DNA from 2 places in the Micrococcus sp. FDAARGOS_333 genome. Region 1 is predicted to be linked to the other one. Evidence: predicted binding sites of a transcription regulator. Region 1 holds the regulator's gene; the other holds the start of a gene.
The links. The regulator LexA, encoded in region 1, represses DNA repair genes until DNA is damaged. The targets are predictions, from matches to a motif close to TCGAACANNTGTTCGA.

Region 1 (6,533 bases):
GACGTCGGCGGCCTTGTCCCCCTCGGACAGGTCGTGCTCGTGGCCGGAGTGGTCCGCATGGTCGTGCACGTCGGACTCGTCCACGGCCAGGGTCGGCACCACGGCGGCGAAGACGCGGATCCCGGAGAGGACCTTCGTCACGTGCGTCTCGTCCGCCTCGCTGGTCTCCAGCCGAGCCATGACCTCGGTCCACTCGGCCGGGCTGGTGCCGTCGTCCTCGTCGAAGACGTGCAACGGGTTCTTCGACCCCTCGAGGCCGGGCCCGGAGAGGTCCCGCCCCTGCCAGGGGACGCCGGCGGTGTCCGCGGTGTTCTCCCCCGCGGTCTTCTCCCGCATCCGGTCCAGAGCGGCGCGGATGTGTCCCGGCAGCTCGCGGCTGCCCGGCTGCGGGACGTCGACGGTGTGCTCGGTGTCCCCGCCGGTCACTCGGCAGCCTCGAACGGGTGCGCGGCACGGGCCTCGTCCACGGTGGCCCCGGCGGCCACGGCCAGCGCCTGCTCCAGGGAGAAGCGGCCGGCGTAGAGGGCCTTGCCCATGATGGCCCCCTCCACGCCCTGGTCCACCATGGCGGCCAGGGCGGCGACGTCCTCCAGCGAGGAGATCCCGCCGGAGGCCACCACCGGTTTGGTGGTCGCGGCACACATCTGGGCGAGCAGCTCCGTGTTCGGGCCCTTGAGGGTGCCGTCCTTGGTCACGTCGGTGACCACGTAGCGGGAGCACCCGGCCTGCTCGAGGCGCTCGAGGACCTCCCAGAGGTCCCCGCCCTCCTTGGTCCAGCCGCGGGCGGCCAGCACCGTGCCGCGCACGTCCAGGCCGACGGCGATCTGCTCGCCGTACTGCTCGATGACGCGGGCGGTCCACTCCGGGTCCTCCAGCGCCGCGGTGCCGAGGTTCACGCGGGTGGCGCCCATGGCCAGGGCGTTCTCCAGGGAGGCGTCGTCCCGGATGCCGCCGGAGAGCTCGATCTTCACGCCCAGCTCCTCGACGACGCGCTTCATCACGTCCCGGTTGTCGCCGCGGCCGAAGGCGGCGTCCAGGTCCACCAGGTGGATCCACTCGGCGCCGGCGTTCTGCCAGTCCAGGGCGGCGGCCAGCGGGTCGCCGTAGCCGGTGGCGGAGCCGGCCTCGCCCTGGACGAGGCGGACCGCCTGGCCGTCCTGGACGTCCACGGCCGGGAGCAGCTCGAGGGCCTTGCAGGAGGAGGTCATGGGGGTGATCCCTTCTTCGGGGGTTCAGGGGGTGGGACGGACACCACAGGTGGGCGGCCGTCGTCGTGGTTCATGAGGCGGGCCCACAGCCCGCAGACCCGTCAGGGGACGGTGAGGAACGCCGCGGCGATCGCCATCACGGCGAGCACCAGCGCGATCGCGACGGCCCACCATGGGGCGCGCTGGGAACGCAGCGACCAGGCGGCGCCGAGCAGGATGCCGCCGAGGCCGAGGTAGAGGATGGACCAGTACGGCATCAGAGGGACCCCAGCCAGTTGGCCAGCAGCTGCAGGCCGGCGTCCCCGGACTTCTCCGGGTGGAACTGCGTGGCCGAGAGCGGCCCGTTCTCCACGGCCGCCACGAAGTCCGTGCCGTGGTGGGCCCATGTGACCTGCGGCGGCTTCATGGCGGAGATGGACTGGTCGAACTGCCACCTCAGCACGCCGTAGGAGTGGACGAAGTAGAACCGCTCGTCCTCGACGCCGCGGAAGAGCACGGTGTCCTCGGGCGGGCGGACGGTGTTCCAGCCCATGTGCGGCAGCACGTCCGCCTGCAGCTCCTCGACGAGACCGGGCCACTCCCCCATGCCCTCGGTGCGCACGCCGTGCTCCACGCCCTCGTCGAAGAGGACCTGGTGGCCCACGCAGATGCCGAGCACGGGGCGGCCTCCGGCCACGCGGCGGCCGATCCAGCGGGTGCCTCCGGAGGCCGCGAGCGCCTCCATCACGGCGGAGAAGGCGCCGACGCCGGGGACGAGCAGGCCGTCCGCGTTGAGCACGGTGTCCGCGTCGTCGGTCAGCTCCACGGTCGCGCCGGCGCGTTCGACCGCACGGACGGCGGAGTGGACGTTGCCGGAGCCGTAGTCCAGGACGGCGACGGTCGGCCTCACGCCGGGGACGGAGGTCGGGCTCGCCATCAGAGGGCGCCCTTCGTGGACGGGATGTCGTTCACGCGCGGGTCGTCCTCCACGGCGGCGCGCAGGGCGCGGGCGAAGGCCTTGAACTGGGCCTCCACGATGTGGTGCGGGTCCCGGCCGCGCACCACGTCCATGTGCAGACAGATGGAGGCGTGGTAGGTGATCGACTCGAACACGTGACGGGTCATGGAGCCGGTGAAGTGGCCGCCGATCAGGTGGTACTGCTGCCCCTCCGGCTCGCCCTCGTGCACCAGGTACGGCCTGCCGGAGACGTCGACGACGGCGCGCGCCAGCGCCTCGTCCAGCGGCACCGACGCCTCGCCGAACCGACGGATGCCGCGCTTGTCCCCGAGGGCGGCCTTGAGGACCTCTCCGAGGGTGATGGCGACGTCCTCGACCGTGTGGTGCACGTCGATGTGAGTGTCGCCCGTGGCCCGGACGGTCAGGTCCATCTGCGAGTGCTTGCACAGCGCCGTGAGCATGTGGTCGTAGAACGGCACGGTGGTGGAGATCTCGGCGGTGCCGGTGCCGTCGAGGTCCATCTCGACGTACACGTCCGACTCGCTGGTGGTGCGCTGCATGCGGGCGCGGCGTCCGGAGACGAGCTCTGCTGCCACGGCGGTCCTCTCTGGGTGCGGTCGCCGGCGACGGGCCGGGCGATCGGGCGGTTCGGGGAATCGCCTCCCATCGTACGGAGGCGGGCGGTGCGGTGCCGCCTCGGTCTCAGCGGCCGAGCACCTCGGCCAGTGCAGTGAGGAACGCGGTGGTCTCCTCCTCGGTGCCGGCGGTGACGCGCAGATGGTGCGGGATGCCCACGTCCCGGACGAGCACGCCGCGCTCCAGCAGGCCCTGCCAGACGGCGTGCGCGTCCTCGAGGCCGCCGAAGAACACGAAGTTCGAGTCCGAGACGGCCGGGGTGAGGCCGTAGTCGCGGAGGGTGTCCACGATCCGGTCGCGCTGCACCTTGATCTCCTCCACGGTCTCCAGGAGTGCGTCCACGTGCTGCAGGGCCGCGTTGGCGGTCGCCTGGTTCACGGCGGAGAGGTGGTAGGGCAGGCGCACAAGGCGAAGCGCGTCGCAGACCGCCGGGTCCGCGGCCATGTAGCCGAGGCGGACGCCGGCGAGGGCGAAGGCCTTGGACATGGTGCGGGTGACGACCAGGCGCGGGCGGCCCTCGAGCAGGGTGAGGGCCGGCTCGGTGCCGGCGAGGGCGAACTCGGCGTAGGCCTCGTCCACCACGACCATGGCGGCCGGGCCGCCCGCGGCCGCGACCTCCTCCGTGGCGTCGTAGACGGCGCGGATGGTGTCCAGGGACAGCGCGGTGCCGGTCGGGTTGTTCGGGGACGCCAGGAACACGAGGTTCGGGCGGTGGCCGCGGATGCAGGCCGCGGCGTGCTCGGCGGAGAGCGCGTAGTCCGCGGCGCGGCCGCCGTCGATGAACTCGGTGTCCGTGCCGGAGGCCAGCAGCGGATACATGGAGTAGGAGGGCAGGAAGCTCAGCACGGAGCGGCCCGGGCCGCCGAAGGCCTGCAGGATCTGCTGGAGGACCTCATTGGAGCCGTTGGCCGCCCAGAGGTGCTCCGGGGTGAGGCCGTGGCCGAGGTAGTCCGCCAGACGCTCGCGCAGCTCCACGAACTCACGGTCCGGGTAGCGGTTGAGACCGCCGGCGACCCGGGCGACCGACTGCACGATGGCGTCGGCCACGATCGGAGGCACCGGATGCGTGTTCTCGTTGGTGTTCAGCGCGACGGTGACGTCCAGCTGGGGCGCACCGTAGGGACTCTGCCCCTTCAGGGACTCGCGGAGCGGGAGGGCGTCCAGATCGGTCATGGCGATCAGTCTAGGAACCGCCGCCGCCGGCGGCCGCCGCGTGACGCCCGAGGGCGCGGGCAGCGACAGAGGGGGAAGCACGCCGGGCGGCGGCGGGGTCTGGAGCAGGCCTGTGATCAGCCGGGAGCCGCGGGATCGTTCCTGCGCAAGAGGAGGACATGAAGGGATCGGGGGGCACGACGTGCAGGGATCCAGCCGGTGCAGTCGGCCATGGCCGGCACGGGCGGGTCAGTCGGCCATGGCCGGCACGAACGGGTCAGTCGGCCATGGCCGGCACGAACGGGTCAGTCGGCCATGGCCGGCACGAAGAGGTCGTCGCCGGTCTCGAGGGTGCGGCCCTCGAGGCCGTTGAGCTCGGTGATGCGTTCCATGGTGGCGAAGCGGTCGGCCGCCGGATCCACACGGCCGGCGATGTCCCACAGGTTGTCACCGGGCATCACGGTGACCTTCTCCAGCTCCGCGCCGGCCTGATTGGAGGACACGGCCGCCGGGGACAGGGTGATGGACAGGGCCGTGGCCGCCAGAGCGGTGAGCACGGCCGCGAGCACCATCACGGGCAGGCCGCGCAGGACGAAGCGGCCGCGGCGGTTCAGCCGCCAGTCGGCAGCCTGGACGGTGCCGGTGCGGGTGACGGAGCGGGTGCGAGCGTTCATGGTGCTGCCTTGCCTTTCCACCTGCCGGAGCAGGCTGTTCGAACATCCGTTCGATCTGTTCGAACACTTTTCTAGCACACGTCTTCGAGACACGCCATGCCGAGTTCGAACATATCTTTGAACCGGTCGGTCTCCTGGGCTACGGTCGAGCCACGGGTTCCGCCCGTGGACGACCCTCTCCAGGTGACGCCGGACAGCAGACCACGAGGGGCGGACACGATAGGGAACACCGCCGACGCCGCCGAGCAGGAACGGACCGCCATGGCCACTCCTCAGCCCCCTGAGCACCCCACCGGGACGCCGCAGACCCTCACGCCGCGCCAGCGCGCGATCGTGGAGACGATCCGCGCGTCCATCGCCGAGCACGGCTACCCGCCGTCCATGCGCGAGATCGGCGACGCCGCCGGCCTGGGCTCACTCTCCTCCGTGAAGCACCAGCTCACCCGCCTCGAACAGTTCGGCTACCTGCGCCGCCACCCGGGCCGCCCCCGTGCCCTCGAGGTGCTGCGGGACGAGGACGGGACACTCCTGGCCGCCTCCGGCGAGGCCGCCGGTGAGGCCGCAGCCGGCGCGACGTCCGCCGACGGCGACGCCGTGGTCTCGGCGCTGCCCACGTGGCACACCGGCACGGAGGAGGGAGACTCCGTCCCCGTGCCGTGGGTCGGCCGCATCGCCGCCGGTGGGCCGATCCTCGCCGACCAGCAGGTCGAGGACGTCATGGCACTGCCCCGCCGCCTCACCGGCGAGGGCGAGCTGTTCATGCTCAAGGTCTCCGGCGACTCGATGGTGGACGCCGCCATCTGCGACGGCGACTGGGTGGTGGTCCGCCGCCAGAACACCGCCGTGAACGGGGACATCGTCGCCGCCCTGCTGGACGACGAGGCCACCGTGAAGACCTTCCGCCAGCGCGACGGCCACACCTGGCTGCTGCCGCAGAACACCGCCTACGAGCCGATCCTGGGAGACCACGCCACGATCATGGGCCGCGTCGTCACCGTGCTCCGCGCCCTCTGAGCCGCACCGCCCGGCGCCACGAAGCCTCTCACCCGGAATCCGGGTGAGGGGCTTCGTGCAGGTGAGGAGCCGTCGTCGGGAAGGCGGCGTCAGCCGTCCTGATCCACGGACGCGGCGAGGCGGCCGAGGACGCCTTCCACCACCGTCGGGTCCGTGGTGCGCCAGAAGTCCGGCAGGGCCGAGGCGAGGAAGCCGCCGTAGCGGGCGGTGGCCAGACGGGAGTCGAGCACGGCCACCACGCCCCTGTCTTGCACGGAGCGGATGAGACGGCCGGCGCCCTGGGCCAGGCGGATGGCGGCGTGGGTGGCGGAGACCGCCATGAACCCGTTGCCGCCGTGGCTGCTGATCGCACGGGTGCGGGCCAGGGAGAGCGGGTCGTCCGGACGTGGGAACGGGATGCGGTCGATCACCACCAGGCGCAGCGAGGGGCCCGGGACGTCCACGCCCTGCCAGAGGCTCATGGTGCCGAACAGGCAGGTATCCGGCTCCTCGGCGAACTGCTTGACCAGCGCGGAGAGGGTGGCGTCGCCCTGGCAGAGGATCTCGATGTCCTTCCCGCACCGGCGGCGCATGGCCTCGGCGGCGTCCTCGGCGGCCCGGCGGGAGGAGAACAGGCCCAGCGCCCCGCCGCGGGAGGCGGTGATGAGCCGCTCGAGCTCGTCCAGGGACTCCTCGGAGGCGAAGCGGCCCGGCTTAGGAAGGTGGCGAGCCACGTAGAGCACCCCCTGCCGCGGATAGTCGAAGGGACTGCCGACGTCCGCGACCGTGAACCTCGGCGCGTCTGGTCCGGCCAGGCCCACGTCCCCGGCCACGGAGTCGAAGCGGCGCTCGCCCGTGCCCACGGTCAGGGTGGCGGAGGTGAGCACAGTGGTGGCGGCGCCGAACAGCCCCTCGCGCAGCTTGCCGGCCACC
Region 2 (6,533 bases), 370 kb from region 1:
AGCACCAGGTGTGGCTGTACCTGGGTGCGGCCGTGCTCGGCGGGGCCCTGGGCCTGGCGGTGCCGGGTGTGTCAGCGGTGACCGGTGTGCTGCTGTGGCCGCTGCTGGCGGCGCTGCTGTTCGCGACCTTCGTCCAGACCCCGCTGCAGCGGCTGCGTGAGGCCGGCCGGGACGGCCCCTGGCTCGGCACCGTGCTGGTGGCCAACGGGCTGGTGATGCCGGTGTTCGCCCTGTGCCTGGTGGCCGGGGTGGAGGTGTTCGGCAGAGTGCTCGTGGGCTCCGAGGCCCAGGTGACGGCCCTGGCGCTGGGACTGCTGCTGGTGCTCGCGGTGCCGTGCACGGACTGGTTCCTGACCTTCTCCTACCTGTCCTGGGGAGACCGGGCCGCGGCTGTGGTCATCACCCCCGTGAACCTGGTGCTGCAGCTGGTGAGCCTGCCCGTGTGGGTGTGGCTGTTCACGGTGCTGTGGGGAGGCATCGGTGCGGGCGTCGGAGGCGCCGGAGGGGGACTGCCGGGCCTCGGGGCGGCGCTGCTGAGCCCGGGCGTGATCACCGGGGCCGTGCTGGTGGTGCTGGTGCCGCTCGGAGCCGCCGCGTTCTTCGAGCGGTCGCTGCAGCGCTCGGCGGTGGGCGAGGCGCGGCGTGCGCGGCTGGCCCGCTGGCCGATCCCGCTGCTGACCGCCGTGGTCTTCCTCGTGGCCGCCGGCAGTGCGCCGGCGGTGGCCGAGGCGTCCGGCGTGCTCTGGGTCGGCGCGCTGGTGTGCGTGGTCTACCTCGGCGGCGCGGTGCTGGCCGGGACCGTGGCCGGGGACATCGCCGGACTGCCGCGCCCACAGCGCCGCACCCTCGTGTGCACGCTCGGCACGAGGAACTCGTTCGTGGTGCTGCCGATCGCCCTGGCACTGCCGGCCGGCTGGGAACTGGCCGGTGCGGCGATCGTGACGCAGTCGCTCGTCGAGCTGCTCGGCATGGGTCTGGTCAGCCGCTGGATGGCGGCCCGCGCGGTGCGGGGAGAGGAGGCGGCGCCGGCGCTGTGAGCAACGGCCCGGTCCCGGTCGGCAGGGCACGGCCCGGTCCCGGTCGGCTGGGCGCGGCTCGGTCCCGGTCGGCTGGGCGCGGCTCGGTCCCGGTCGGCTGGGCGCGGCCCCCGTCCCCTCGAAGGAGGGGACGGGGGCCGTCGTCGTGGCGGGACGCGCGTCAGCGCGCGGCGAGGATCAGCGCACGGTGAAGTCGATCGACTCGGTGTGGCGCTCGCCGTTGAGGTCCGTCACGGTGACCTCGGCGGTGTGCTCGCCGGCGGCCAGGTCCGACGGCAGCGGCAGGCGCCACAGGTGCATGGTGCGGTCGGCGAGGGAGCCGCCGTGCACCAGCTGCTCCTGGGCCGCAGTCGGGTCCGAGTACTCGGCGCCCACGCGGACCTCCTCGCCGTCCATCTCCTGGGTGCGGGTCGCGGGGACCGGTTCAGCTCCGTCCACGCTGACCTCGACCCGGGTGCCGGTGGCGCCCATGAACACGTTGGCGGTCAGCCAGGTTCCGGCCAGGTCCTCGGCGGCCACGGTGTGCGGGTCCGCCAGCGGCTTGGCGCCGCCCTTCTTGGCGTGGTCCTGGTTGGCCTCGAACCACTCGCGGTAGGCCGGGGTGTTCAGGCCGAGGCTCATCTGGTCGGAGCCGTCGTCGCCGCGGACGGTGAAGCGGGAGGCGATGCCCTCGGCGGTCAGGTCCAGGGTGACCACGCCGGGCAGGGCGCCGTCGCGCTGGGCGGCCAGCGGGTACCGGTCCCCGTCCACGAGGCGCCCGGAGTACCAGTCGCCGGAGATCGCGCCGGCCACCAGGTGGTCGAACGGCAGCCCGTCGATGCCGAACAGGTCCTTCCACCCGGCCACGAGGTCGCCGGCGCGCAGGTTCTCGGTGGAGTGGGTGTGGCCGCCGACCGTGATGACCTCACGGCCCTCGAGCAGCTCGTAGATCTCGGGCACCTGGTCGATCGAGTGGGTGGCCGAGGTGCTGTCCGCGAAGGACATCAGCGGCACGTGGGTGCCCAGCACGATCTTCTTGTCCTTCGGGGTCGCGGCGATGTCCTGGCGCAGCCACTCCATCTGGCGCTCGTCGATCGAGCCGTTGTAGCCGCTGGAGTCTGCGAGCGGGTACTCCACGGATGACAGGGCGATCACGTGGGCGTCACCGACGTCGTAGGAGTAGTACTCGGGCCCGAGGGCGGCGCGGAAGCTGTCGAAGGCGTGCTCGGAGTCCGGGGTGTCGAAGTCCAGGTCGTGGTTGCCGGGCAGGAACCAGGCCGGGCCGTTGAGCATGGAGGACAGCTCACGTGACTGCGGGTACAGGTCCGGGCGGTCTCCCACGATGTCGCCGATGAACAGGATGCCGCAGTCCGTGTAGTCGGTGCGCTCGGCCAGGTCCGCGAACGCGCCGGAGCGTGCGTACTCCACCTCCTGCTCGGTGTAGGTCTGGACGTCGCCGCCGATCAGGCAGCGCTGGTCCTCCTCGGCCATGCGCTCGTCCGCCACCACCGGGAAGTTCACGGCGGCCGGGAGCTCGCCGGTCGGGGCGATGCCGCCGTGCTCCAGCTCCGGGGAGCCGTCCGGCAGGTGGTGGTAGTGGAACTGCGGGACGTTGTCCGCGTCCACCGGGACGCGGTAGCCGGTGGGCTGGGTGACGAAGACCGTCATGTTGTCCCGGACGGGCAGCTCGTAGCGGCCGTGCTTGTCCGTGAGGACGACGTCCTCGCCGTTGGAGACGCGCACACCGGCCAGGCCCTTCTCCGAGGGGTGGCGGCGGGAGTCGCGGTCCGCGTCCACGAAGACGCGGCCGGTGAGCACGTTCGGGTCCTTCGGGCGGGAGTCGTGCGGGGTGCGGCGCACGTCCACCTGACCGCGGTAGGCGTCACGGTCCCAGTCGAACTCCTCCGGGGTGCCGGGGTGGTGCGGGTGCTTCGGCCCCTTGCCCGGGTGCTCCGGGTGGACCGGGTGCGGGTTCTTCGGCCCCTTGCCCGGGTGCTCCGGGTGGACCGGGTGCGGGCGGTGCTGCGGGGAGGAGGCCGGAGCGGCCGCAGCGCCGGCGGACTCGCTCTCGGCGACGGCGGACGGGGCGATGACGGCTGCGGAGAGCAGTCCGCCGGTCAGGGTCAGGGCGAGGGCTCCGGCGCCGAGGCGGGGGACGCAGGCGGTGGTCTTCACGATGTACCTCTGTTCTGCGGTTCTGTCGTCGGGGACAGCCCCGGGGCACGCGCCGTGAAGCGCGCCGTTCCCTCCGGCGTGCCCCCCCGCACGCCCCGGCGCGGCATCGAGCCTGACAGCACGGTGTGACGTGCCGGTGACGGCCGGATGAAGGGCACCGCACCGGCCCCCGACGCCCCAGTGACGCTTATCGTGTCCGGCCGCCTCCGTAGCTTCGGGAAAGCGATTCGAACACATGTTCGAGTAGCATGGTGGGTGCGGCCTTCCCAGCGCTTCCCGTCCAGGGCCCCTCGGGGCCTGCCGCTCCCACCGCCCGACGGCATCCCGCCGTCGGGTCCGCACACGCCGGTCCGCCGGCAGAACCGAGCAGGGAATCAGGGAGAAGACCATGGGAATCTTCACGCAGTCCGTCGCCGTGGAGTGCGCGCAGGACGGCACGCCGCACCGACTCCGCTGGAACGGTCGGGACTACGCGCTCGCCGAGCGTCCGGTGCGCTGGTACGAGCGCCGCCGCTGGTGGGCCGAGGAGCACCGGGCCGAGAAGGGCCGTGGCGCCGGCCTCGTGGACCACGAGATCTGGCGCCTCCAGGTCCGGCTCGCCCGTGCCGGCAACGCTCCGCTGCAGACCGTGGACGTCGCCCATCACCTGGACTCCGGCCGCTGGCGTCTGATCCGCATCCACGGCGGGGTCTGCCTGCCCCTCGTGGCCACCGCCTAGCCCGCACCTGTCCGCCGCCCCGTGAGGTGCGGGCCTTCGTCCGCCCGTCCTTCCCGACGCCGGCCCCTTCCCTCCGTCGTCCGCCTCACCCACGCCTGTCCGCGCTTCCCGTCGCGCTCTGTCCGCGCTTCCCGCCGTCCGGTCCGTCCGCCGTCATCGGGCGGTGCCGGTTCCGTCGAACAGGAGTGTCAGCATGACCGAGACCGCCGAGCCCTTCGCCCACCTGCAGGTCGCCAGCGCCTTCAGCGCGCACTACGGAGCGTCCTGGCCCGCCGAACTCGTCGCCGCCGCGGCTGCCGACGGGCAGCGCCTGCTCGCCTGCACCGACCGCGACGGCCTCTACGGCATGGCCAAGCACGTCTCCGCGTGCAGGGAGCACGGGATCGCCCCGATCGTCGGCGTGGACCTCGCCGTCACCTGGGCCGACCTCGCCCCCGGGGAACGGGCTGAGGAACAGGAGCCGGGGGCAGACGCCGGCCGCGTGGTCATCCTCGCCCGCGGCGGCTGCCAGGGCTCCGGGTACGCGGCGCTGTGCCGGGTGGTCTCGGCGGCGCACGCCCGCACCACGGGCGGCGCCGGCGGCGGGGTCCCGGTGCTCACGGTCGCCGAGCTGGCCGCGGCCGCCGCCGGCCCCGTGCCCACCGCCGCGGACCCGAAGAACCCGCCGACGCCCGAGCTGTTCGTCCTGCTCGGCCCGGACTCGGACGTCGGCCGGCACCTGGCCCGCCGCCGCTGGAACGCCGGCCTGCAGGGGCTGCGCCGTTGGAAGGCCGCTCTGCCCGCCCGCAGCCTGCACGTCAACGCGGTCAGCCACCTCTCCGCACCCGGGCGGCGGTGCGACACCGGGCACGCCGTGAAGATGGTCCGCGCCGCCGCGCAGGTCCGCGTCCCCGCCGTGCTCACCAACGCCGTCCGCTACGCCGCCCCGGACGGGGCCGCCACCGCCGACGTCCTGGACGCCGTCCGGGCCCTCAGCACCCTGGACGGGGCGCACGACCTGCAGCCCAACGGCCAGGGCTGGCTCAAGCCCACCGCGGCCATGCGGCGGATCGCCGCCGAGGTCGCGGACGCCGCGGACATCCGCCCTGCGGCCCTGCTCGCGGCCACCCAGGCCCTGGCCGAGGCCTGCGCCGTGGACCCCGGTGAGGACCTCGGATGGGGACGGCCGCGCGTGCCGGAGGCGGCCGTCGTCGGGATCGAGGGGGACCCGGCACGGGTGCTGCGGGAGCGGACCCTGGCGGGGGTGGCCGACCGCTACCCGGACCTGTTCACGGGCACGGCCTTCGCCGCCACGGCGGCCGGCCGGGAGCTCGAGGAGCGTGTGGAGCACGAGCTCGGGATCATCACCCGGCTCGGGTTCTCCGGGTACTTCCTCACGGTGGCCGAGGTGGTGCGGATGATCGAGGGCCGCGGCGTGCGCGTGGCGGCTCGGGGCTCGGGAGCGTCCTCGCTGGTCAACCACGCCCTGCGGATCTCGCACGTGGACCCCATGGCGCAGGGGCTGCTCATGGAGCGGTTCCTCTCGGACGACCGCTCGACCCTGCCGGACATCGACATCGACGTGGAGTCCGCCCGCCGCCACGAGGTCTACCGGGCGCTGTTCGAACGGTTCGGACAGCAGCGCACCACCCTGATGAGCATGCAGAACGCCTACCGGGCCCGCGGCGCCGTGCGGGACGCCGGGCTCGCCCTGGGCATGCCGGACACGGAGGTGGACGCGGTGGCCAAGCAGCTGTGGCGGTTCTCCGCCGCCCACTTCCGCGACGCCCTCGAGCGCATGCCGGAGCTGCGCGGCTTCGCCGAGCGCCTCGAGTCCGGGCGCCGCGAGGGCAGCCGGCAGCTGGACCTGCTCGTGGACCTCACCGAGCGCCTGGACCGGCTGCCGCGGCACATCTCCATGCACCCGTGCGGCGTGATCCTCGGGGACGCCTCCCTGCTGAAGCGCACCCCCGTGCAGCCCTCCGGCCTCGGCCTGCCCATGAGCCAGTTCGACAAGCACGACATGGACCCCATGGGCATGCTCAAGCTCGACGTCCTCGGCGTCCGCATGCAGTCCGCCATCGCCTACGCCCTCCAGGAGGTCGCCCGCACCACCGGCGAGCAGGTGGACCTCGAGCAGGTTCCCTTGGACGACCCCGCCACCTACGAGATGATCCGCACCACCCACACGCTCGGCTGCTTCCAGATCGAGTCCCCGGGCCAGCGGGAGCTGATCGGCAAGCTCGCCCCGGAGCGGTTCGAGGATCTCATCGTGGACATCTCCCTGTTCCGCCCCGGCCCCATGCAGTCGGACATGGTGCGCCCCTTCCTGGAACAGCGGCACGGGTGGGCGCCGGCCCACTACCCGCACCCGGACCTCGTTCCCGTGCTCGCCGAGACCCACGGGGTCACCGTGTTCCACGAGCAGGTGCTGCGCACCTTCGACGTCATGACCGGCTGCGGCCTTGCCAAGGCCGACGAGCTCCGCCGTCTCATCGGCTCCGACGCCGAGACCCGTGTGGAGGAGTTCTTCCGCTCCCGGGCCCTGTCCCGCGGCTACAGCCTCGACGTCATCGACGAGGTCTGGGCCACCCTCCACGCCTTCGGCTCCTTCGGGTTCTGCAAGGCGCACGGGGCGGCGTTCG

Region 2: CEQ11_RS07345 (DUF6504 family protein) is a predicted target of LexA. The motif match lies at 3,419-3,434, and genes of this name have one in related genera.

Annotation. Positions count from the first base shown of each region.
Region 1 is NZ_NJFJ02000001.1:1,262,128-1,268,660, reverse strand. Features, by position in the region: gene CEQ11_RS05680 (SseB family protein) at 1-426, opposite strand, end outside; gene priA (bifunctional 1-(5-phosphoribosyl)-5-((5-phosphoribosylamino)methylideneamino)imidazole-4-carboxamide isomerase/phosphoribosylanthranilate isomerase PriA) at 423-1,208, opposite strand; gene CEQ11_RS12910 (hypothetical protein) at 1,310-1,465, opposite strand; gene hisH (imidazole glycerol phosphate synthase subunit HisH) at 1,465-2,124, opposite strand; gene hisB (imidazoleglycerol-phosphate dehydratase HisB) at 2,124-2,705, opposite strand; gene CEQ11_RS05660 (histidinol-phosphate transaminase) at 2,848-3,954, opposite strand; gene CEQ11_RS05655 (LysM peptidoglycan-binding domain-containing protein) at 4,239-4,607, opposite strand; gene lexA (transcriptional repressor LexA) at 4,869-5,621, shown strand; gene CEQ11_RS05640 (ATP-dependent DNA helicase) at 5,711-6,533, opposite strand, start outside.
Region 2 is NZ_NJFJ02000001.1:1,634,866-1,641,398, forward strand. Features, by position in the region: gene CEQ11_RS07335 (arsenic resistance protein) at 1-1,037, shown strand, start outside; gene CEQ11_RS07340 (calcineurin-like phosphoesterase family protein) at 1,215-3,191, opposite strand; gene CEQ11_RS07345 (DUF6504 family protein) at 3,580-3,909, shown strand; gene CEQ11_RS07350 (DNA polymerase III subunit alpha) at 4,103-6,533, shown strand, end outside.